DNA from 3 places in the Paenibacillus sp. FSL F4-0087 genome. Region 1 is predicted to be linked to each of the others. Evidence: predicted binding sites of a transcription regulator. Region 1 holds the regulator's gene; each other region holds the start of a gene.
What was found. The regulator Rex, encoded in region 1, represses fermentation and respiration genes when NADH is low (regulators of the CRP and FNR family bind a similar motif). The targets are predictions, from matches to a motif close to TTGTGAAATATTTCACAA.

Region 1 (7,673 bases):
ATTGTCTGGCTTACTCAGACGGAGACTGGAGACGACGAGGAGCTTAATCTAAGCGGGCGCGGAGGAGACTTCTGGGAGACAGTACAGAGTGAGTCTGAGTCTTGTCTTGGACGTTCCTGTCCTTGGTTCCGCAAATGTTTCTATCACCGGGCCAAACATGAAGCCGGGCTGTCTGATATCGTCATTACCAATCACTCGAAATTATTTACGGATGTCAAAGCAGCACATCAGCTACTGCCGGCCTACGAAAGTCTCGTCATCGATGAAGCACATCATTTGGAGGACGTAGCAGGTAAGCATCTGGGTCTTCATATGAAATATTTCACGTTGGTTCATACTCTGACCCGACTGTTTAAAGATAGCCGTAATGGCCAACTGCCGATGCTTCGTTCTCAATTATCGGGTCACGAAAATTCGGTACAGTGGGGCTCCATGATTGATCAGATGTTCCCGCTTGCGGTCGAAGTCAAAGAGATGTGGGATCGACTAAGTGATACATTGTTTGGCCTGCTGCCTGAACGCAGCGATGCTTCTCCAGGCGAGACAGGACAATTCTCTCTTAGACTGAAGCCTTCACAAAAACCAGCTAAATGGCAGGAATTGCAGGATGCTGAAAACCAAATCTATGTCACTCTAGGTGATTTGATTCGTAAAGGTGACAAGCTGCTGCTTGAAGTGAAAGAAGATCAGGATGATTATCAGTCCGATAGTCTGATTACGGATATCTCAGGTCTGCTCAAGGACTTGGCAACGATTAAGGATAATCTGCGTTTCTTCATGCGGATGGATGATGCCAACACCGTGTACTGGATGGAGGCCAGCGGCCAGTTCCGCAGTAAATCACTTCAGCTCTATGCTGTTCCTGTCGATGTCAGTGCACAATTGAAGGATATGTTCTTTGATAAAAAGAAAAGCGTTGTGCTTACATCGGCTACGCTCTCCGTTGACAAGTCATTTCAATTCATGATCGAACAGCTGGGTTTGCAGGAAGCTGCCGAGAATAACCGTTTGTTAACGTCCATGTTGCCGTCACCGTTCAATTATCGAGAACAGGCGCTGCTCGTCATTCCGCGTGATTTCCCAAGCGTGAAGGGCAGTGTAGGCGATGCCCACTTTGTGGATATGCTCGTGCACTCCCTCGCGGAAACGGCTATTGCCACTCGTGGACGTATGATGGTGTTGTTCACCTCCTATCGCATGCTGCGCCAGGTCTATGACCCACTTAAGGAGGCCTTGTCAGGCAATGATATCTCTTTGCTTGGGCAAGGGGTGGACAGTGGCAGCCGTTCCAAGCTTACACGCCGCTTCCAAGATGCGAAAGCAACGGTGCTTCTTGGCACAAGCAGCTTCTGGGAAGGGGTGGACATTCCAGGAGAGGCTCTGACTTGTCTCGCGATTGTCAGACTGCCGTTCCAGCCACCGAATCATCCATTAGTCGAAGCGAAGAGCGAGCTTTTGCAGCAGCAGAAGAAAAACCCGTTTATGAAGCTGTCCGTGCCACAAGCCGTCATCCGTTTCAAACAGGGATTTGGCAGACTGGTTCGTACAGGCAAAGACAGAGGCATTGTAATTGTATACGATACACGCGTTATTGAAGCGTATTATGGCAAGTACTTTTTATATTCATTACCTGGTCCTAAAATGGAGCACATGCTCACCGAGCAGATGGTTCCTCGTATTTCGGAATGGCTCGAGAGACCGACCGAAGAGCAACAATAACAGATACGCTCTGTAGCTTCCATTATTGCAAGACGCCAGTGGTTGGCGGTAAAATTAAGTAATATGATTTTTGTTTCGTGGATATGCGAGTAAAGCAATTAAAGGAATAAAAGCAATAAAAGCAATTATCCATTATATAACAACGAGCATCCTGTTTAACTCAGTAATCTTTTTGCTCGTTTTAGACAGGGTGCTCAGCTTTTTCATCTATCTATCGTGGCCTTTGTAAGGGGGAGCAATGAATGAAATCAGATAAAATTTCGGAAGCCGTGGTGCGTAGATTGCCTGTTTACTTGCGTTATTTGAATGAACTGCATCAGCGCGAAGTCAATACGGTCTCTTCACAAGAACTGGGACTGAGGCTGGATTTGAATCCTGCCCAGATTCGTAAAGACCTGGCTTACTTCGGTGACTTTGGTCGTAAAGGGATCGGGTATGACGTTTCATATCTCATTGAGAAAATCCGCCATATTTTAAAAATAGACCAGCAGATCAATGTAGCTCTTGTCGGAGCAGGTAATTTGGGACATGCCTTGTCTAATTACAATGCCTATCTCAAAGACAACATGAAGATCGTCGCTGTATTTGATGCCTACGGTCCGAAGATTGGGAGTCAAATCAATAGTTTGACGGTGCAACCAATGAATGAATTAACGGATTCGGTCAAAAAAGACAACATTCGTATAGGTATTATCACGGTTCCCGATACGGAAGCCCAAAATGTTGCAGATCAACTGATTGAGTCAGGAATTGAAGCGATTCTGAATTTTGCACCAACGATTCTGAAGACTCCGCCGCATATTCGTATTCATCATGCCGATTTTACGACGGATTTGCTTAGTCTGGCTTATTACTTGGAGAATGGAAAGGACGACGAGGAAGATGACGACAAATAGATGGGTAATTCACAACGGCAAATTTGCCGTGTGTGAGGGTACGAATTGGAAAGTGGTTCAAGGTTTTATGGTTGTTGAGAATGACAAGATTGTGCATATTGGTGAGACATTGCCGGAAGGAGACGAAAGTCTGACAAAGGTGGACGGGAAAGGACTGTTCTTCTTGCCGGGTCTGATCAATACGCATGGTCACGCGGCCATGTCGCTTCTGAGAGGCCATGGAGACGATCTGGCGTTACAAGTATGGTTGCAGGAGAAAATGTGGCCAATGGAAGCCAAAATGACGTCTGAAGACGTATATTGGGGCACATCACTATCTGTTCTTGAAATGTTGAAAGGCGGAACAACAGCTTTCCTGGATATGTATGATCATATGGATCAGGTGGCGAAAGTGGTGGAACAATCCGGCGTTCGGGCTGCTCTGGCACGTGGGGTAATCGGACTTTGCTCAGAAGAAGAACAACTGCGCAAGCTCGAAGAGTCCGCAGCATTTGCCCGTCAATGGAATGGACAAGCAGACGGAAGAATTACAACTGTAATCTCTCCACATGCCCCTTACACTTGCCCTCCGGATTACATAGAGAAGCTGGTACAGGTTGCTCATGACCTGAATCTGCCTTTGCATACGCATATGTCTGAAACGCTTCGTGAAGTGGAACAGAACGTGGCTGATTACGGACTTCGTCCGGTTGCACATCTGGAGAAACTAGGATTTTTCTCCCGTCCATCACTGGTTGCACATGCGGTACATCTGAATGATGAAGAGATCGAGATTCTCGCAAAGCATGATGTAGCAGTTTCCCACAATCCAGGTAGTAACCTGAAATTGGCTTCGGGTGTTGCACGAGTACCTGATCTGTTGAAAGCAGGCGTGACTGTGTCCCTGGGAACAGACGGACCAGCAAGTAACAATAACCTGGATATGTTCGAAGAGATGAGATTGGCTGCGTTGATTCATAAAGGTGTATCTGGTGACCCTACTGCAGTGCCGGCAGGGGAAGCGCTTCTGCTTGGAACTTCATATGGTGCCAAATCCATATTCCTGAATAATACAGGCGCTCTGCAAGTTGGCATGAAGGCTGACTTCTTCGCGTTGAACATCGAACAAGCCCATTTCTATCCGCATACGGATCTGATTTCCCATACAGTCTACTCGGCATCGGCCAAAGATGTGGAGCATGTGTGGGTGGATGGTAAACAAGTGGTTAAACATGGCGAATGTCTTACGATGGATGAAGAGCGCATTCTGCGTGAGTCTCAGCTGGCATTTGACAGTTTGCTTGCCCGATAATTACAAGGACAGCATCGTCATAGGGAAAGGAAGTTCGGCTTTTGAAGAAAAAAAAGAAGTGGATATGGATTTCGCTGCTGCTCCTGGTTCTGATTCTGTTTGGACTTCAGCGTTATTATGTCTATGTTACCCAGGATCAGCGCAAGGAAGAGGCGTTGGCCATACAGGCGGCCCAGGAACAGCTGGGGATTACGTCCCACGAAGAGCTGCGTAAGTATGTTTGGGGACAGAAAGACGGCGGAGACAACATATACTGGACCCTGATCGGCAAAAATAAGGATAACCAGGATGTCATGGTGTGGGTGAAGTTTGATGAGAATAACAAACCGGTGACGGGAACGAATGCGGTACACGGGGAACTGTTAAAGAACGGCATGAATGAGGCTCAGATTCGAAATCGGTTCAGCTCTGAAGTTCCGGGCGGGGAGATCAAACGAATCATGCCAGGCGTTGTGAATGGAATCTATGTATGGCAAGTGTATTACAACGATGATACGCACAACTATTATCGGTTTTACCGCTTCAGCAACGGGGAACAGGTGGACCTGGTCTATACGATACCGAACAGCTAGAATTAGCAGACGTACTAACGTCTGAAGAGAATACATTAAAGAACCGGCAGACGGAAACCCGACTGGTCCGGTTCTTTGGCGTACTTTGTTGATCATTTTGGATTTGAATAGTTAAAATTAATAATTTATTCATATTTTCGCCTTAGATATTGTATATACGATGTGATATACTCAAATATGTATTCAAGGATACATCATACACAAATAAATCCTGTTAGGCACATCACAGGACATTACGTACACATATTTATATTCTTGCCTACAAGTTATAGGATGGGCCAAAATTTAGGAGGGGTAACTCACTTGAAAATAAAAGTATTGCCTATTGCTCTGACTGCCGTCATTTCAGCCGTTGTGTTGTTTGGAGGTTGGTTTGTGTATCGTCATGTGGCTGTGCAAAGCCCAATTGAAAAGATGGTTACCCAGTACGATGGAGTTAATGATGTTCAATTAACTATTAACCGCAATGATGTACAGTTGAAACTCGATCTGCAGCCGGATGTTGATCTGGGCAGGTTGGTACAATATATTCACAAAGAAGGACAGACCTTGATTGGCACTCGTTCGTTGAAGTTGGATGTCGTGGATCATTCCAACGAAGCGCTGGAGAGCTGGTGGGGAAGCGCGATGTTTACCGTAGCTCAAGCGATGGAAAACAAGCAATACACCGAGATTACACCGACCTTGTCTAAAATGGCTACAAATGGGATCAAGGTAAATACAGCCATGGATGACAATAATGTATATGTCAGTCTCAGAGATGGAGATGCCAGCAAGTTTATCATTCTGCCGCGTGTGCCCGGTCAGATAGGAGTGTGGCCTAATGCCTAAATGGACGAAAGAAATTGCCATTGGATTTGTACCCGTATTAATTATCTTTCTTGCTTTTATCGGTGTAAACATGATTCCCATTCTGATCGCTGCAATGCTTGTGGGTGCTCTGCTGCTTATGATGCAAATGCGTGGCGGAATTACGGTGGGCGCAGGTCAGGAACGTAAACGCAAGAAAAAAGGACCATCCAAGCTGACTTTTGAAGAAATCGGGGGTCAAGAGAGTGCCAAGCAGGAACTGCGGGAAGCGCTTGATTTTCTCATTCGACATGAAGAAATTCAGAAGTTTGGTATTCGTCCTTTGAAAGGTATCCTGCTTACTGGCCCTCCAGGAACAGGTAAAACCTTGATGGCCAAAGCTGCTGCTCATTATACCGATTCTGTTTTTGTTGCTGCTTCAGGCAGTGAGTTTGTTGAGATGTATGTTGGTGTAGGTGCAGGCAGAATACGGGATTTATTCCGTGATGCAAGAACACGTGCTGCTAAAGAAAATAAGGAAAATGCCATTATATTTATCGATGAAATTGATGTGATCGGTGGAAAACGGGAAGGCGGACAACAGCGTGAATATGATCAGACGCTGAATCAGCTGTTGACGGAGATGGATGGCATATACTCTTCCGACACACCGCGCATCCTTGTGATCGCCGCTACGAACCGAAAAGAGATGCTGGACAGCGCGTTGACACGTCCAGGACGCTTTGACCGTCATATACAGGTAGACTTGCCGGATAAGAAAGGCAGAAAACACATACTGGAGCTGCATGCAGTCAATAAACCTCTTTTGGAAGGGGTAAGTCTTGAGAAGACAGCAGAAGAATCCTATGGTTTCTCTGGAGCACAGCTGGAAAGCGTGATGAATGAAGCTGCAATTTACGCTATGAGGGACGGGCTACCCAACATTGAACAGCGTCATCTGTCCCTTGCGATTGATAAAGTAATGATGGGTGAGAAGACAGACCGCGAATCCAGCGTAGAAGAGAAGAAAAGAGTGGCTATTCATGAATTGGGACATGCCATCATGGCTGAACTGGTTCGTCCTGGCAGTGTGAGTCAGGTTGCACTCAGCCCTCGTGGACAGGCCCTGGGATATGTACGTCATAACCCGCAACAAGAGCAATTTCTGTACACGAAGCGCTTCCTTGAAGAGCAAATCATGATTGCCCTCGGAGGTGCAGCAGCGGAGGAAATGTATTATGGTGGACGCAGTACTGGATCACGCAATGACTTTGAACAAGCAACGAATGTGGTACAGACGATGATGGCTTCCGGGCTCACAACGTTGGGTATTGTTAACATGGATATGGTCACAACGGAAGAGCTCATGCGGGAGAACAAATTGATCCTGCAAGACCTGATGGAACAGACCAAACGATTGCTTGAAGAACAGCGGACAATTTTCGACAATTCCCTCGATACGTTGCTCAGGGAAGAAGTATTGTCTGGCGATCAATTTCGTTGTCAATTTCGTGACAGCGCCCTTCTACCGGCATAATTTATTTATGTCGGTTATTTTTTTTTACATTTCAGTCGTGCTAAGATATTATTATATGTTGGGTCGAAATTTGTAATTTTCGGCGAACAGGGTACAATAGAGAAATAGAGAACCGAAAGGATGGAGCAGAACCATGTTTTTCAAAAAGATAGGAGTTGTCGGCGGCGGCACGATGGGGCAAGGTATTTCCCAGATGCTTGCAGCCAAAGGACTTGATGTGCTTCTGGTGGAACACACAACGGAGAAGCTGGATCATGCATATAACATGATTGAGACTAACCTCGATAAACAACTGGAGAAATGGGCTATTACGAAGGCTGAGAAGAAATTGATTCTCTCCCGTATTACCAAAGTTGCTCATCTGGCTGAACTCGGAACTTGCGATATGGTCATTGAGACTATTTCTGAAGATCTGGAAGCGAAAAAAGCGGTATTCAGTCAACTTGACCAAGTTTGCCCAAGCAACGTAATTCTTGCAAGTAATACATCCACGCTGAGTTTGACTGAGCTTGCAAGCTCAACCAAATACCCAGAGCGTGTTATTGGTATGCACTTTATTCACCCGGTTTCCCGGGTTGATCTTGTAGAAATTATTCGTGGTCTGAAAACATCCGATTCCACTTTTGCAGAAACTAGACGTTTTGTAGAAGAAGTAGCGGACAAAAAAGGCGTTATGATCTATGAATCACCTGGATTTGTTACGTCCAGATTGATCTGTCTTTTGATCAACGAAGCGCTGCATGTACTGCAGGAAGGTGTCGCTTCCGCTGAAGATATTGATGACGCTATGCGTATCGGATACAATTTCCAGCACGGACCGCTTGAGATGGCAGACCGTTTCGGATTGGATTCTGTAGAAGCTGCACTCG
Region 2 (7,673 bases), 570 kb from region 1:
TCATCTTCTCGATGAATCTCAGCGCAATAAACCGGTAGATCTTAACCATATGTACTTGGATATCGGTGCTGATAACCGTGCAGAAGCAGAGTCTTGGGGCATTCACCCAGGCATGCAGATTGTGCCGATCTGTGAGTTCACACCGATGGCTAATCCGAAGAAAATTATGGCAAAAGCATGGGATAACCGTTACGGTGTAGGCCTTGCACTTGAGCTGATTGAAGCATTGCATAAAGAAAAATTACCAAACACTCTCTATTGCGGTGCAACAGTCCAAGAAGAATTGGGGCTACGCGGTGCACGCACGGCTGCCAATCTGATTGAGCCGGATATTTTCTTTGCACTGGACTGCAGTGCCGCGAATGATATGACAGGAGACAAACAATCATTTGGACATATTGGACAAGGTGCTTTACTGCGTATCTTCGATCCGGGCATGTTCACCCATCGCGGTATTGTTGAATATGTTCAGGACACAGCATCATCCAATCAAATTAAAATGCAATATTTCATCTCTCCTGGCGGTACGGATGCCGGAGCGGTACATTTGAGCGGTATCGGTGTGCCTTCCACGGTAATTGGCATCTGCGCCCGCTACATTCATACTTCTTCTTCCATTATTCATACGGATGACTATGATGCAGCAAAAGAATTGCTCGTGAAACTGGTGAAGGGTCTGGATCAGACAACACTAAACACAATTATCGGAAACGCGTAAGGATCGATTCAAGGGAGGATCTTGAATTACATAAGCTTCATGGCTTCCCTCTTTTAGATTAAAACCTCAAGAGATGTTCTGCTTCAGCAGGACGTCTCTTTTTTTTGCTGCAACTAGTTTAATAGCTAGAACATATATAGAAAAGATTCATACGATATAACAACGGTAGAAGAACTAAACATCAAGTAGTGGGGGACCTATTATGGCAATGAGAAGGAATGGAAAATCGAATAAGGGTTCCAAAAAAACAAATGCTGCAAATACCCTTCTCAACGGTAGCCTAAAAGGAAAAAATCTGGAGATTATCGTTGCTGCCTTGCTCGTAAGTGGGAAATTAAGAGTTGATGCCGTAACGTTGTTTCGAGAAGCCACACTCGTTGTTGAATTAGTTGGTCAGTACAAAACACTTAAAAATATTTCGCCGTCTAACGCCGATAAGCTAGTCCAATTTCTAGACGAAATGGGCGACGTGACACTGGATGATGTTATTCGGGCTTTTCAACAAAGGATAAATTCCTAGATAGGATGAAATGAGGATGAAATGAGGTTGGGATGATGTCTGACTTTGACGGAATTGGCTTCGCCGAACTGATAATTGTAGTTATCCTTGTAATGTTGTTTGTATTTGGTTCAACAGATATTGAAGGTTTGTCGAGTACACCCACAACCACATGATCTGACCATCTCCAAATTGAATACAGCCATGGATATGAACCAAAGAAATACCAGTCCTATTGCAGGACTGGTATTTTTGAGATATCACAGAAATAAAGGAGAGAATGCAATCCAGGCCACAATAAGGGCCAGCACAATGCACACATTTTCCACAACGGCCCCTTGCTTCGTGCCCGTACTCATGAGATTAATCCTTATACGCCACTTGAGTGGTGGCAATGGACGAATGCCGCGATTCGTCAACGAATCTGCCAATAGATGCATGACATAGGCTGTACCTCCGGCTACCCAGATCTCTGGCCCCTGCAAATGAGTTGTACTGTAGAGCAACCCAGTCCATACGGCGGTTCCATATAATGTGTGTGTCAATCCCCTGTGGGTTAACGTGGTACAGAGCATTAACAGACTGCCAGCAATTAGATTCCATGGTGCGAATGCATGCCCATAAAATACAAGTCCCAATCCGATTGCAAACATCAACACTTTGCGCAGGGAACGCGACGGCAGGAATGATACCATCGCAATCAAAATGGCGAGCAGCAGATTCCATGGTTTCGCCTGAACATAGAAGTACACAAATACAGCGACAGGCAGCAGGATTGTCTGTAATAGCCTAATGAGACTGTTCGGCAATGCTTTGGATACCAATAGCGAATTCGGCTCATCAATGTCTGGCAGCAGCGAACCGATCAGAGCCACGGTAACCGCCGGTGCAGTCACAGGCATACCGGCTAACTGCAGAACAGAGAGGGATACAGTGGTCCCGATAATCAGGTGGGATCTTCCCATCATGGTGCAAAAACTTCCTTTCGAAGAAATAGGGAACATAAACCGTCCACTCCAGATTTTACAACGAAAACTATATAAGAACAATAGTTCGCATTTCTCATTTCAATTATAATCTTTCTCCATCGAATACTTCTGGGCACCTTTACTGTAGATATTCTGAATAAGCCTGTTTCATTATGAAGCTTCTATCATTATTAGTGAAATTAATCACATATAATGTCAACATTGAACGGTATGATTTAAATATAATCCACTAAAAATGCTGGTAACGTAAAGTATCCACTAAAGGAGGCATACAACCATGAACGGAAATAAAGAAAAACTGGTTATCATCGGTAATGGCATGGCAGGCATAAGTACAGTTGAACAAATTTTGAAATTGAGTTCCCGGTTCGACATTACCGTCTTTGGCACAGAGCCCTATCCCAATTACAATCGGATAATGCTGTCCTATGTGCTGGAAGGCAGCAAAACAATTGATGATATTGTGCTTAATGATCTGCATTGGTATGAAGATTACGGTATCACCCTCCATACGGGTACAACCATAACACGCATTGAGTCAGAAACACGTGAAGTCGTAACTGCGGAAGGCTTACGTTTCCCTTACGATAAAGTCATCATCGCAACCGGCTCCAGCTCTTTCATTCTTCCTGTACCGGGTCATGACAAACAAGGGGTCGTTGGGTTCAGGGATATAGCGGATTGTAACGTCATGCTGGAAGCAGCGAAACAATATAAAAAAGCGGCTGTCATTGGAGGAGGTCTTCTCGGCCTCGAAGCTGCCAAAGGCTTGGTCCAGCTCGGCATGGAAGTTACAGTCGTGCATCTGATGCAGGATCTGATGGAACGCCAGCTTGACCCTCAGGCATCTGCGATGTTAAAAACCGAACTTGAGCGACAGGGCATTCGGTTCAAGATGGGCGCACAAACCGCAGAGCTTCTCGGTGGCGAACGGGTAGAAGGTATTCGTTTTGCAGACGATTCCGTGCTGAACACTGATTTTGTTGTCATGGCAGTAGGCATCAAACCCAATACGGGTGTAGCCCGGGAAAGTGGCCTGGAAGTTAACCGAGGTATTGTAGTGGATGACTATATGCAGACGTCACTAAATAACGTGTATTCTGTCGGAGAATGCACCGAACATCGCGGTGTATGCTACGGCCTCGTTGCCCCACTGTTTGAACAGGGCATGATTCTGGCCAAACATATATGCGGTGTTGATACAGCTCCCTATGAAGGTTCTGTGGTATCCACGAAATTGAAAATTTCGGGCGTAGACGTCTTTTCGACCGGTGAATTTATCGACAGTCCCGAACATACGATCATTTCACATAAAGACGACTGGAAACGCACCTACAAAAAAATTCTGCTTCGGGATAATATCATGGTTGGCGCTGTACTCTTTGGTGATATTACGGATTCTGCCGAATTACAGAAATTGATTAAACAACAGGCTGAGATGACAGATGAACTGTATGCTTCACTGATGGGTACAGGCTGCGGTGGGCACAAAAAAGCCACATCCGTGGAAACTATGGCAGAAGACGAAATTGTCTGTGGATGTAACGGAGTAACCAAAGGAACCATTGTCGATGCCATTACGAATGAGGGATTGACCAGCGTAGACGAAATCAAAGCCTGTACGGGTGCAACCCGCTCCTGCGGCGGCTGTAAACCGGTTGTTGAACAGATTTTGCAATATGTGCTTGGAGACAACTTTACAGCGGGTGCCAAACAGGGAATCTGCGGCTGTACCTCCCTCAACCGGGATGAGATCGTAGCCGAGATCAGACAAAAAGGAATGCAGACGACCAAAGAGGTCATGCATGTTCTGGGTTGGAATCAACCCGAAGGGTGTTCCAAATGCCGCCCGGCCATTAACTATTACCTTGGCATGATCGCACCAGATACCCATGTGGATGAAAAGGAATCCCGTTTTGTCAACGAACGTATGAACGCCAATATTCAAAAAGACGGCACGTATACGGTTGTACCGCGCATGTATGGCGGCGTCACAACGCCGGAAGACTTGAAACGCATTGCCGACATTTCGGTCAAATACGATGTAAAAGCCGTCAAAGTGACTGGAGGTCAGCGGCTGGACCTGATTGGAGTCAAAAAAGAAGATCTGCCCAAAGTCTGGGCTGAATTGGATATGCCTTCAGGCTATGCTTACGCCAAATCACTGCGTACGGTCAAAACATGTGTCGGCTCACAATTTTGCCGCTTCGGCACGCAGGATTCCATGGCGATGGGTGCTCTGCTAGAACGCAAGTTCGAACGTCTCGATCTACCTGCCAAGTTCAAATATGCCGTAAACGGTTGCCCTCGTAACTGTGCAGAGTCGTGTACAAAAGATATCGGAATCGTGGGCAATGACGGCGGCTGGGAAATATTTATTGGAGGCAATGGCGGCATCAAGGCGAGACTGGCTGACTCCCTGTGCAAGGTGAAGACCGATCAAGAACTAGTTGAGCTTTGTGGAGCAATCATGCAGCATTATCGGGAGACAGCCAACTACCTGGAGCGGACTTCCGAATGGGTGGAACGTGTTGGGTTGGAGCAGATTCGGGCCGTTGTTGTCGAAGACGTAAAAGAGCGTAAGGCGCTTATGGAACGAATTGAATTCGCTCTTGAGCAAGTGGAAGATCCTTGGAAAAAAGCACTGCGTAACGAGGAAGGCCAGAACAAACTTTTCCATGGCATAGAAGTTTCTGCTCGACCGTAGTCCTCTGTCTCTGCCATTATGATATATATCGACCCTGTAACGTGAAACTGATAATGAAGGAGATGTTCATATGACAACACAGCAATCTGCCATCTATTATCCTGCCGGAGAGATCGAAGAATTTCTGCCGCAGATAGGTAGAGTGGTTGAGATCAAAGACCATGAACTAGCTGTATTTCGCACCTCAGATGGCACCATCTTTGCTGCAGAAAATAGAAATCCTCATCCCAAGGGTGGACCGCTGGCGGAAGGGATTGTCTCCGGGTATTATCTGTACGATCCACTGTATGATTGGAAAATCGACCTAAACACAGGTCTTGTGCAGGCCCCCGATCAGGGACAAGTGCAGATGTATCCCGTGAAGGTCGAGAACGGGCAGGTCTGGGTCGCTTTATAGCAATAAGATTTTCACTGTCAACGACAGATGCACCAAAATGGGGGAAATCGTCATGTATACATCAAATGTTGAAGGAATTATTGAAGCAGCGGTTAAAAAACGAGATCAAATGAACAAAAGCCTGCCACGTTACATGGTTGCCGCTTTGATGGCTGGCGCATATGTAGGCCTTGGCATCATTCTGATATTCAGTATCGGTGCCCCACTGCTTGCTGCCCAGTCCCCACTGCAGATGATGCTGATGGGCATGTCTTTTGGACTTGCCCTCACACTCGTCATCTTTGCTGGATCGGAGCTGTTTACTGGTAACAATATGTTCTTTACAATGAGCACACTAGCTGGTCGGACTACTATTCGGGATACTCTCAAAAACTGGGGACTCGTCTTCCTTGGCAATCTGATCGGTGCCGTTCTGCTCAGTCTGCTTATTGTGGGCAGCGGTCTCTTCAAGACGGCGACACCGGAACATCTGCTTTTTGTCGTTTCTGCCAAAAAGATGGCTGCTCCCGTTAGCGAACTTTTCTTCCGAGGCATTCTCTGTAACTGGCTGGTCTGTCTGGCGATCTGGATGGCAGCCCGTTCAAAAGAAGATATTGCCAAACTCGTCCTCATCTGATGGTGTCTGTACGCCTTTATCGCAAGTGGATATGAGCACAGCGTCGCCAATATGACTTTGCTATCCTTGTCCTGGTTGTTGCCAAACCACCCGGAAACAATTACTCTGGCAGGCTGGATGCATAACATGATTCCGGTCACGCTCGGTAATATTATCGGCGGTGCGCTGTTTGTAGGTATGGCGTACTGGTTTGTTTCGCCCGTGAGGAAGAAAGGCTAGCTTATTCCCATCTTCTCAACAAAAGCCATCACGTTCTCTCATTCTACATTCGGGAGGACATGATGGTTTTTTGCTATTTAGCGATTCGACTTCTACTTTACCTTCGACTGTATCAGGGTTAATCTGTAGTTGACATAATCAAGTTATAATTAGTGCATACTTATAACTAAAAAGGATGATTGCACACATGGGAATTCATACGTACTTTAGATCACTCAACGATCTCGAACGCATTATTCGTACCCCAGGAAAATTCAAGTTCGAGGAACACAGCGTATCCGCCCACTCCTGGAAAGTCGTGCAGTATGCCAAAACACTTGCCGATATTGAGGAACAGCATGGGGTCGCCATCGATTGGAAGAAGCTATACGAAATTACCAGCAGTCATGATTATGGTGAAATCTTCATCGGTGATATCAAAACGCCGGTTAAACATTATTCACTGGAGCTTCGTTCGATGCTACAGCAGGTAGAAGAAGGCATGGTTGAGCATTTTATTAACGAAAATATTCCTGAAGAGTTCCAGCCGATTTTCCGTAGGCAGCTGCGTGAAGGCAAAGACAATTCTGTCGAAGGACTTATTCTAGAAGTAGCCGACAAAATGGATCAGGTGTACGAAGCGTTTGCTGAACTGCAGCGTGGCAATACAGAAAAGGAATTTATCGTCATGTACCGATATGCCCTGATCAAAATCAAAAATATTGATCTCCACTGTGTACAATATTTCCTCGAACATATTCTCCCTGACATCATTGAGGAAGGCAACCGCTCCCCATTTGATATCCGCCAAATCACGGAAGATGCTTTGTCACAATAATCAGCTCCAGTCATCGTGGTTCTTCAAGAGCCATGGACAGGGCTTTTTTTCGTTATTGTAACCTTTGGCGATACTCGCTGGGATACAGTCCCGTCTTGTTTTTGAATATACGGCTAAAATAATGGGAATCACTATACCCCACCGCTTTACCTACTGTCTTGATATCCATATCTTCAAAGGCCGCGAGCATGCGTTTTGCTTCGTTGATTCGAAGCCCTGTCATGTATTTGAGCGGGGTTTCACCCGTCACCTTTTTGAAACACTTCCCCAGGTAATCCACACTTGGCTACTTCAAAATCTCTCATTGACATTGAGTTAATTTGTAACTATTATAGTTACAACGGTGGTGATCATGCATGAAACAAATCAGCAGTCGCTTTTCCATTGCGGTTCATACGCTGTCCCTGGTCGCTGTTGTGCCCAATGAGTGTACGGGAGATTTTATCGCCAAAAGCGTGAATACCAATCCCGTCATTATTCGGCGCATTATGTCCAAGCTGAAACAGGCCGGCCTAATTGAGGTCAGACCCGGTGTCGGCGGTGCTTCTTTGTTGAAGGACCCCGCCGATATTACCCTTTTGGATATCTATCGTGCGCTTGAGGTTGTGGAGGATGGCGAGTTGTTTAACTTCCACAAGCATCCGAACCCAAATTGTCCGGTTGGCAGCATGATCGAACAAACCTTGCGTGCCGAACTTATTGAGGCTCAGC
Region 3 (7,673 bases), 180 kb from region 1:
ATATTTGATCATATACGTAGCAAGCACTTCGGTAGAGCCTGCGGGTCCACCTTTGGTCATAACCAGAACAATATCTGCTGCCTTCATCGCCCCGGCAATGGATAACATGATGACGACGGAAATAATAGGTCTGATAAGTGGCAATGTAATTTTGAAAGCTCTTTGTACGGCTGTTGCTCCATCAATGGCTGCCGCTTCATCCAGATCCTTGGGAATAGCCAGAATGGCCGCCAAAACCATGACAATATAAAATCCCGTCCACTGCCACGCATTGGTTACGAGAATGGATATCATTGCGAATCGGTTATCGGACAACCAATAGACCGGCGAGATTCCTACCGTTTCAAGTAATTGATTCAACAGGCCGATGTTAGGTTCGTAGATGAATCCCCACAGAATACCGATGACTGCCGTTGACATAATGGACGGCAAAAAGACGGCTGTTTTGTATAATCCCTTCAATCTCTTCACGTTTGCAATGAGCAGGGAAAACAACACAATGAGAGGCACCTGGATCAAAACCGAAAATGCGATAAAGAAACCGTTATTGCGCGTAGAAATCCAAAAACGTTCATCTGTCAATGCTTTTGCATAGTTGGACAGTCCCACAAAACGCGGCTCTGCGGATACACCGTTCCAACTGGTCAGACTGTAATAGAGTGAACTGCCGATAGGATACAGGAAAAACATGATAAACAAGATCAGTGCCGGCAACACAAACAACGTATAGATCAGCGGGCTGCGGAGTGAAGTATTCATGATCTACCTCCTTCAGTGACTTCAACTTCTTATGCTCGTATATAGAGCAGATTCCTCAGCAGTATAATTCTCCAGATAGGACCAAGGGTTTTACCCCGGCAGTGTTCCAACCGGGGTAAACCAGCATGGTGTTAGCAGGTACTCTTCTTCGCTTAAAGATCGTTTATTCTACTGAAGCATTAGCCTCTTCCTGAACCTTCTGCAATTCTTCAGCCATTTTCTCTGGTGTCGTTTGTCCACCAACCAGCTTCTGAATTTGCAAGTTACTGATCTCTGTCGTTACATCGGCTTGAACGAGTGCATCGAAAGCCGGGAATGAAGTCTGCGATGCATTCAGAACAGCTACGATTTCTTTCATCAAATCGTCAGTGATGCTGTCTGTCAGCACTTTTTCATCCAATTTCATTGCTGGTAACACACCGTCTTCTACGAGTCCACGAACTTGCATATCTTCGTTGTAGAAGTTTTTGATAAAGGCTTTAACAGCCGCAAGCTTCTGAGGATCATCCGCAACCGCTGCGGAGAAGCCGTATCCGTTATTGACGTCACGCATCAGGGCTGTTTGATCTCCTGCACCGTTCTCTACTGGAGGCATATTGAAGAAACCAACCTTGCCAATGAGTGACTCACCGCTCTGTCCTTCCTTGAATACAGACGATTTCCATGTACCGTCGTACATCAGAATCGCTTCACCACTCGTAAATTGAGTTGTATATTCTGCATACTCAAAGCCAAGCTCGCCTTTTTTGAAGTAACCTTTATCCACCCATTCCTTATGCTTCGCGAATCCTGCGACAACGCCTGGATCAGTCCACTTGGCTTCGCCTGTAGCAAACTTCGCCGTAATATCAGGTCCAGCGTAACGGGACCACAGATGGTTTGTTAACATGAGTGGAACCCAGCCTGCTTTGGAAGCAGAAGCAAGTGGCACTTTGCCATCAGCCTTGATCTCAGCGAGCATATTATCCAGCTCAGCCATTGTTGAAGGCGCTTTCCAACCTTTTTGCGTAAAGTACTCTTTATTGTAGAAGAATCCTTCACCCGATCCGCCAATAGGCAGTCCGTACACTTTGCCTTCATAGGTAAATGGTTCAAGTGATGAGAATTGGTCCTGAATGCCCAGTTCTTGCAAGATCGGCGTGAGATCTAACAACATGCCTTCCTTGGCATATACTTTGGAGTCCGGACTACCGAACAATTCGAAGATATCCGGCGGATTGCCTGCTGCCATCTCACCACGAAGCTTCTCCTTACGGTTTACATCGGATTCAACTCCGTCCAGTGTAAAGGTCAGGTTAGGTACTTCGCTCTCCACTTTGGCCACAACGTCCTGCAGAATGGCCAGCCTTTTTTGTTTGTCGGCACCCACCTGAGTGTGACGGAGAAGCATCTCAACCGGTTCCTTGCTTGGCTCCGCAGGCGTATCGCCTGCTCCCTGTTGTGGTTCGTTAGTTGAGCTCGAACAACCTGCCAATGTCCATGATGCGATAAGCAATAATGAAAGCAGTAATGTCATTCCTTTTTTCATTCGTATGACCCCCCTCAAGATATTGAGCATTTGGCTTTACACTCTGATTATAAAAAGTTGTAGCTTACATCGTAAGGATGACAATTCATCAATAGAGGGATAAAATCCTTCACTGGACAAATAATCTTGCATTTACAATTGATAACAGTAAAAAAACAGCCCCTGCGAAACATGTTCGCAAAGACTGCTTGGTTGGTAGATCTGTATATAAATATTTACTTATTGGAACAAGCCACGCCAGCTGTTTCCGTACGACCTTGTTCAATCAAACGATACGCTCGTTCTACTTCCTCATCACTCGGAGAAGGAACACCGTCAAGCGGATAGGCTTTCCCCAGCGCCTGCCATTTGTAAATACCCATCTGATGATAAGGCAGGATTTCGAACTTCTCGACTCCATTTAGCGTTCCAATAAACCGCCCCAGATTAAGCAAGTCTTCTTCCTCATTGTGAATCCCTGGCACATACACGTGGCGAATCCACATTTTTCGTCCATTGTCCGATAACCATTGTGCGGTGCGCAATGTTCTCTCGTTGGATTTACCTGTCAGCTTGATATGTTTCTCATCATTAATGTGCTTCAGATCCAACAAAACCAGGTCCGTGTTATCTAACAAATCATGAATCCGATCCGGTTCATTGAAACCGTTGCTGTCCAGCGTAGTATGCAATCCCCAGCGGCGTTTCGCTTCTTTGAAAACTTCGGCTACAAAATGAGCCTGTAATGTTGGCTCCCCGCCGGATACCGTAAGTCCTCCGCCGGAACTGCGATAGTAGGACAGGTATGGCTCGATTTCAGCCAGTACCTCCTCCACACTCATTTCCCTGCCACCATCCAGTGCCCATGTATCCGGATTGTGACAATACTGGCATTTGAGCAGACATCCCTGCATAAAAAGCACGAAGCGGATGCCTGGGCCGTCAACCGTCCCGAAAGTTTCGAGTGAATGAATATGTCCATTAACCATGCTGCCTCTTCCTTTCTGTATCGCATCCGCTGTGCGTTTAATATGGAGGTTCTACTCCTATCTCCTATGAACTGTTAAGTTAAGCCCGTGTTACATCGAACCGTGGAAGGTCCGGTTAATGACATCGAGTTGTTGCTCACGTGTCAGTTTGATGAAGTTAACCGCGTAACCGGATACCCGTACAGTCAACTGCGGATAGTTTTCCGGGTGATCCATCGCGTCAATCAACTGCTGGCGATCAAATACGTTCACGTTCAGATGGTGTGCCCCTTGACCAAAATAACCGTCCATCATGGCAACCAGATTGGATTTACGTGTGTCTGACTCTTTTCCGAGTGCTTTAGGCACGATGGAGAATGTGTTAGAGATCCCGTCAAGGCTGTGTTCGTACGGCAGTTTGGCTACTGAGCCAAGGGATGCCAGTGCACCTTTTTTATCCCGACCATGCATTGGGTTCGCCCCTGGAGCAAACGGTTCGCCTGCTTTACGGCCATCAGGTGTTGTACCTGTTTTTTTGCCATACACTACGTTCGAGGTGATCGTCAGTACAGACTGTGTTGGGATCGCATTACGATACGCTTTGTGTTTGCGAATCATGCCCATGAAGCTTTCCACCAGTTCAACTGCAATGCTATCGACACTGTCTTCATTGTTACCGTAACAAGGGAAGTCGCCTTCAATTTCAAAATCAATTGCGATGCCTTGTTCGTTGCGGATCGGTTTGACTTTCGCATACTTGATGGCACTCAGAGAGTCTGCTGCAACCGAGAGACCAGCAATACCACAAGCCATCGTACGTACAATGTCACGGTCATGTAGGGCCATTTCAATACGCTCATAGCTGTATTTGTCATGCATGTAATGAATGACGTTGAGTGAGTTCATATACAGTTTGGCGAGCCATTCCATCATCGGTTTGAAACGTTTCATAACTTCATTGTACTCCAGCACTTCGCTTGTGATCGCCGGATATTCAGGTCCAACTTGTGCTCCCGATTTCTCATCACGACCGCCGTTGATTGCATACAGCAATGCTTTTGCCAGGTTCGCACGAGCGCCGAAGAACTGCATTTGTTTCCCGATTTTCATCGCAGATACGCAGCAAGCAATACCATAATCGTCTCCGTAGATCGGACGCATCAGATCATCATTTTCATACTGGATGGAGCTCGTTTCGATGGATACTTTCGTACAGTATTGTTTGAAAGCCTCCGGAAGCTTTGTGGACCAAAGTACAGTCAGGTTCGGCTCAGGTGCAGGGCCAAGGTTGTTCAGGGTGTGCAGGAAACGGAAGCTGTTTTTCGTAACACGGGTTTCTCCATTTACGGACATGCCACCGATGGATTCAGTTACCCATGTTGGGTCTCCACTGAACAATTCATTATAATCTGGCGTACGCAGGAATTTGACGATCCGCAGTTTCATAACAAAATGGTCAACCAGTTCTTGAGCCTGTTCTTCAGTTAGCAAGCCTTCTTGCAAATCACGTTCAATGTAAATATCCAGGAACGAAGAAACACGTCCGAGCGACATTGCCGCACCATTTTGCTCTTTGATCGCAGCCAGGTAACCGAAGTAGAGCCATTGGAACGCTTCTTTTGCGGTTGTAGCTGGCAAGGAAATATCGAAACCATGCATTTCACCCAGTTGTTTCAATTCTTGCAATGCACGAATCTGCTCAGACAGTTCTTCACGCAGGCGAATGACATCTTCATCAATCACATCGACTTCAAGTGCATTCAGCTCACCTTTTTTATTTCGAATCAGGAAGTCCACGCCATACAGAGCTACCCGGCGATAGTCACCGATGATCCGGCCACGGCCGTAAGCATCAGGCAGACCGGTAATAATCCCTGCTTTACGTGCTGCACGCATTTCGGATGTATAAGCATCAAATACGCCCTGATTATGTGTTTTGCGGATGTTCGTAAATATATCAATGACGCCTTGAGGCATTTCAAAACCATAAGCTTCACAAGCATCAATCATCATGCGAATTCCACCGAATGGCTGAATGGAACGTTTGAATGGAGCATCCGTTTGAACACCAACAATCTGCTCTTTGGATTTATCCAGATAACCTGGTTGGTGAGAAACAATCGTTGCTGGCGTGTTTACGTCAACATCGAGTACCCCGCCATTATCGCGCTCTTTTTTGGTCAGATCGGATACGATATCCCATAACTCTTTTGTATTCTGAGTTGCACCTGCAAGAAATGCTTCGTCGCCATAGTAAGGTGATAAGTTGCGTACTAGAAAATCATTCACATCTACGGATTTCGTCCATGTTCCTTTGGTAAAGTTTCTCCAGCCTGTTTGTTGTTTGACATCTTTTTCGATCACCGACATAGTAATCCCTCCACAAATTTGGATTTCCGGACACATGACAGGATGCTTCACTCGTATCATCTGTGCCCAGAGCCGCGATTAATGTGATATTTTTCACATGTAAGCCGGAACATGTTCTCTCTACTTGGGAACCGGAACCGCGGATGAATGTTTTTCTTACATTTTCAGTATACGACTTCGTTCTTTCATCATCTGTGATTTTTATCACAAAGTTTGTGACCATCCTCACTCCACCTGTGCTGTGTCATGGTGAACCCTGCAAATTCACACTTAGCCACTGCGCGGACAGAACAACTTCTGATCAATTTTCAAACCCGAATTTTATTGATTCTATTTTTTAAGGATAAAATACGGGGATAAAGGCGAGCGCTATCGCTTCTTCAGGTTTTTTCTCTCCTCTCCGTTATCGTGTACATTTATGATTCAAACTATATAGCATAGAAGGATGAAATCGTGCTTGAAAGAGAACGCTTCGCTTCTTCAGTTCTTTCTTCCCTCTTCGTTATGGTGTGAATACCTAGTTCAAAAAGTAACATCACCGATTCCGTGTAATCTCTTTTAAAAAAGACAACTGCAAAGATTACGTTATACCTTTTTTTACAGGAAAGACGGCAATCGGGGCTCCCCTTACGGGGAACCCTGACTATATGCCTGGATCATGCTGTTGATTTAGTTGTTATTCAAACTTGCCGTAGAAAGCATTGCGGTACACATCTGCCAGTTCAGTCACCAGCGGCAGTTTTGGATTGGCTGTTGTACATTGGTCCTCGAATGCGCGGTCTGCCAGATAATCGACATGTGCCTCAAAGTCTTTGGCATCGAATCCGATTTCCTGGAACGACTCTTCAATACCCAATGTTTTGTTCAGTTTGCGGATGGCATTGATGAGGCTGGTCACCCCTTCTTCTGTCGTACGTGCAGGCAATCCCAGAATGCGGGCAATTTCGGCATAACGCTCATCTGCCACAAAGTGCGAATATTTCGGGAACGATGCAAACTTCGTCGGTTTTTTCGCATTGTAGCGGATGACGTGCGGCATCAGGATCGCATTGGTACGTCCATGTGCAGTGTGGTACTGACCGCCCCATTTGTGCGCCAAGCTGTGGTTAATGCCCAGGAATGCGTTGGCAAAAGCCATACCGGCAATCGTCGAAGCGTTATGCATTTTCTCACGAGCCAATTTGTCACCTTGCAGCGCCGATTGCTCTAGGTATTGGAATACCAGTTGAATCGCTTTGATCGCGAGTCCATCCGTGTAATCATTCGCCATAACGGAGACATACGCTTCGATCGCATGCGTCAGTACGTCCATACCTGTGTCTGCGACAGCCGTTTTAGGCAGAGTGTATACAAACTCAGGATCCACGATCGCCACGTCTGGTGTCAACTCGTAGTCTGCCAGCGGATATTTGGTATTTCCTTGATTTTTATCTGTAATAACCGCGAACGATGTTACTTCCGAACCTGTGCCCGAAGTTGTCGGGATTGCTACGAATTTCGCTTTCACGCCGAGACGTGGATATTTGTAGATCCGTTTGCGGATATCCATGAATTTTTGCTTCAAGTCGTTAAAGTCTGTGTCAGGATATTCATAGAACAGCCACATCGCTTTGGCAGCATCCATCGGTGAGCCCCCACCGAGTGCGATAATGCAGTCTGGCTGGAAGCGACGCATCATTTCCGTACCGCGGTCTACCGTTGTTGTGGATGGATCGGGTTCGACATCAGAGAACACTTCAATGGCTACTGGCATTTGACGTTGACGCAGATAGTGCTCTACTTTTTCCACATAACCGAGTTTGACCATCATCGCATCCGTAATAATGGCTACGCGTGTGATGTCCGGCATTTTGGCAAGATACTGTGTTGCACCTTTTTCGAAGTAGACTTTGTTCGGCACTTTGAACCACTGCATATTCACGGTACGGCGAGCCACCCTTTTCACGTTGATTAAGTTCACAGCGGTTACGTTGGAAGAAGTCGAGTTACGTCCATACGATCCGCAGCCCAACGTCAGTGACGGCATGTTGGTGTTGTAGATGTCACCGATGGCACCGTGTGTGGATGGC

Region 2: nirB (nitrite reductase large subunit NirB) is a predicted target of Rex. The motif match lies at 2,378-2,395, and genes of this name have one in related genera.
Region 3: pflB (formate C-acetyltransferase) is a predicted target of Rex. The motif match lies at 5,686-5,703, and genes of this name have one in related genera.

What each region holds. Positions count from the first base shown of each region.
Region 1 is NZ_JBBODJ010000001.1:5,222,653-5,230,325, forward strand. Features, by position in the region: gene dinG (ATP-dependent DNA helicase DinG) at 1-1,719, shown strand, start outside; gene MHB84_RS24085 (redox-sensing transcriptional repressor Rex) at 1,962-2,615, shown strand; gene MHB84_RS24090 (amidohydrolase) at 2,602-3,906, shown strand; gene MHB84_RS24095 (cell wall elongation regulator TseB-like domain-containing protein) at 3,948-4,478, shown strand; gene MHB84_RS24100 (hypothetical protein) at 4,782-5,309, shown strand; gene MHB84_RS24105 (AAA family ATPase) at 5,302-6,804, shown strand; gene MHB84_RS24110 (3-hydroxyacyl-CoA dehydrogenase family protein) at 6,938-7,673, shown strand, end outside.
Region 2 is NZ_JBBODJ010000001.1:4,650,280-4,657,952, reverse strand. Features, by position in the region: gene MHB84_RS21390 (M42 family metallopeptidase) at 1-718, shown strand, start outside; gene MHB84_RS21385 (hypothetical protein) at 921-1,238, shown strand; gene MHB84_RS21380 (metal-dependent hydrolase) at 1,478-2,185, opposite strand; gene nirB (nitrite reductase large subunit NirB) at 2,484-4,913, shown strand; gene nirD (nitrite reductase small subunit NirD) at 4,984-5,310, shown strand; partial or broken gene MHB84_RS21365 (formate/nitrite transporter family protein) at 5,363-6,145, shown strand; gene MHB84_RS21360 (YfbR-like 5'-deoxynucleotidase) at 6,333-6,962, shown strand; gene MHB84_RS21355 (helix-turn-helix domain-containing protein) at 7,015-7,242, opposite strand; gene MHB84_RS21350 (Rrf2 family transcriptional regulator) at 7,319-7,673, shown strand, end outside.
Region 3 is NZ_JBBODJ010000001.1:5,039,196-5,046,868, reverse strand. Features, by position in the region: gene MHB84_RS23160 (carbohydrate ABC transporter permease) at 1-759, opposite strand, end outside; gene MHB84_RS23155 (extracellular solute-binding protein) at 923-2,287, opposite strand; gene pflA (pyruvate formate-lyase-activating protein) at 2,503-3,255, opposite strand; gene pflB (formate C-acetyltransferase) at 3,346-5,604, opposite strand; gene adhE (bifunctional acetaldehyde-CoA/alcohol dehydrogenase) at 6,281-7,673, opposite strand, start outside.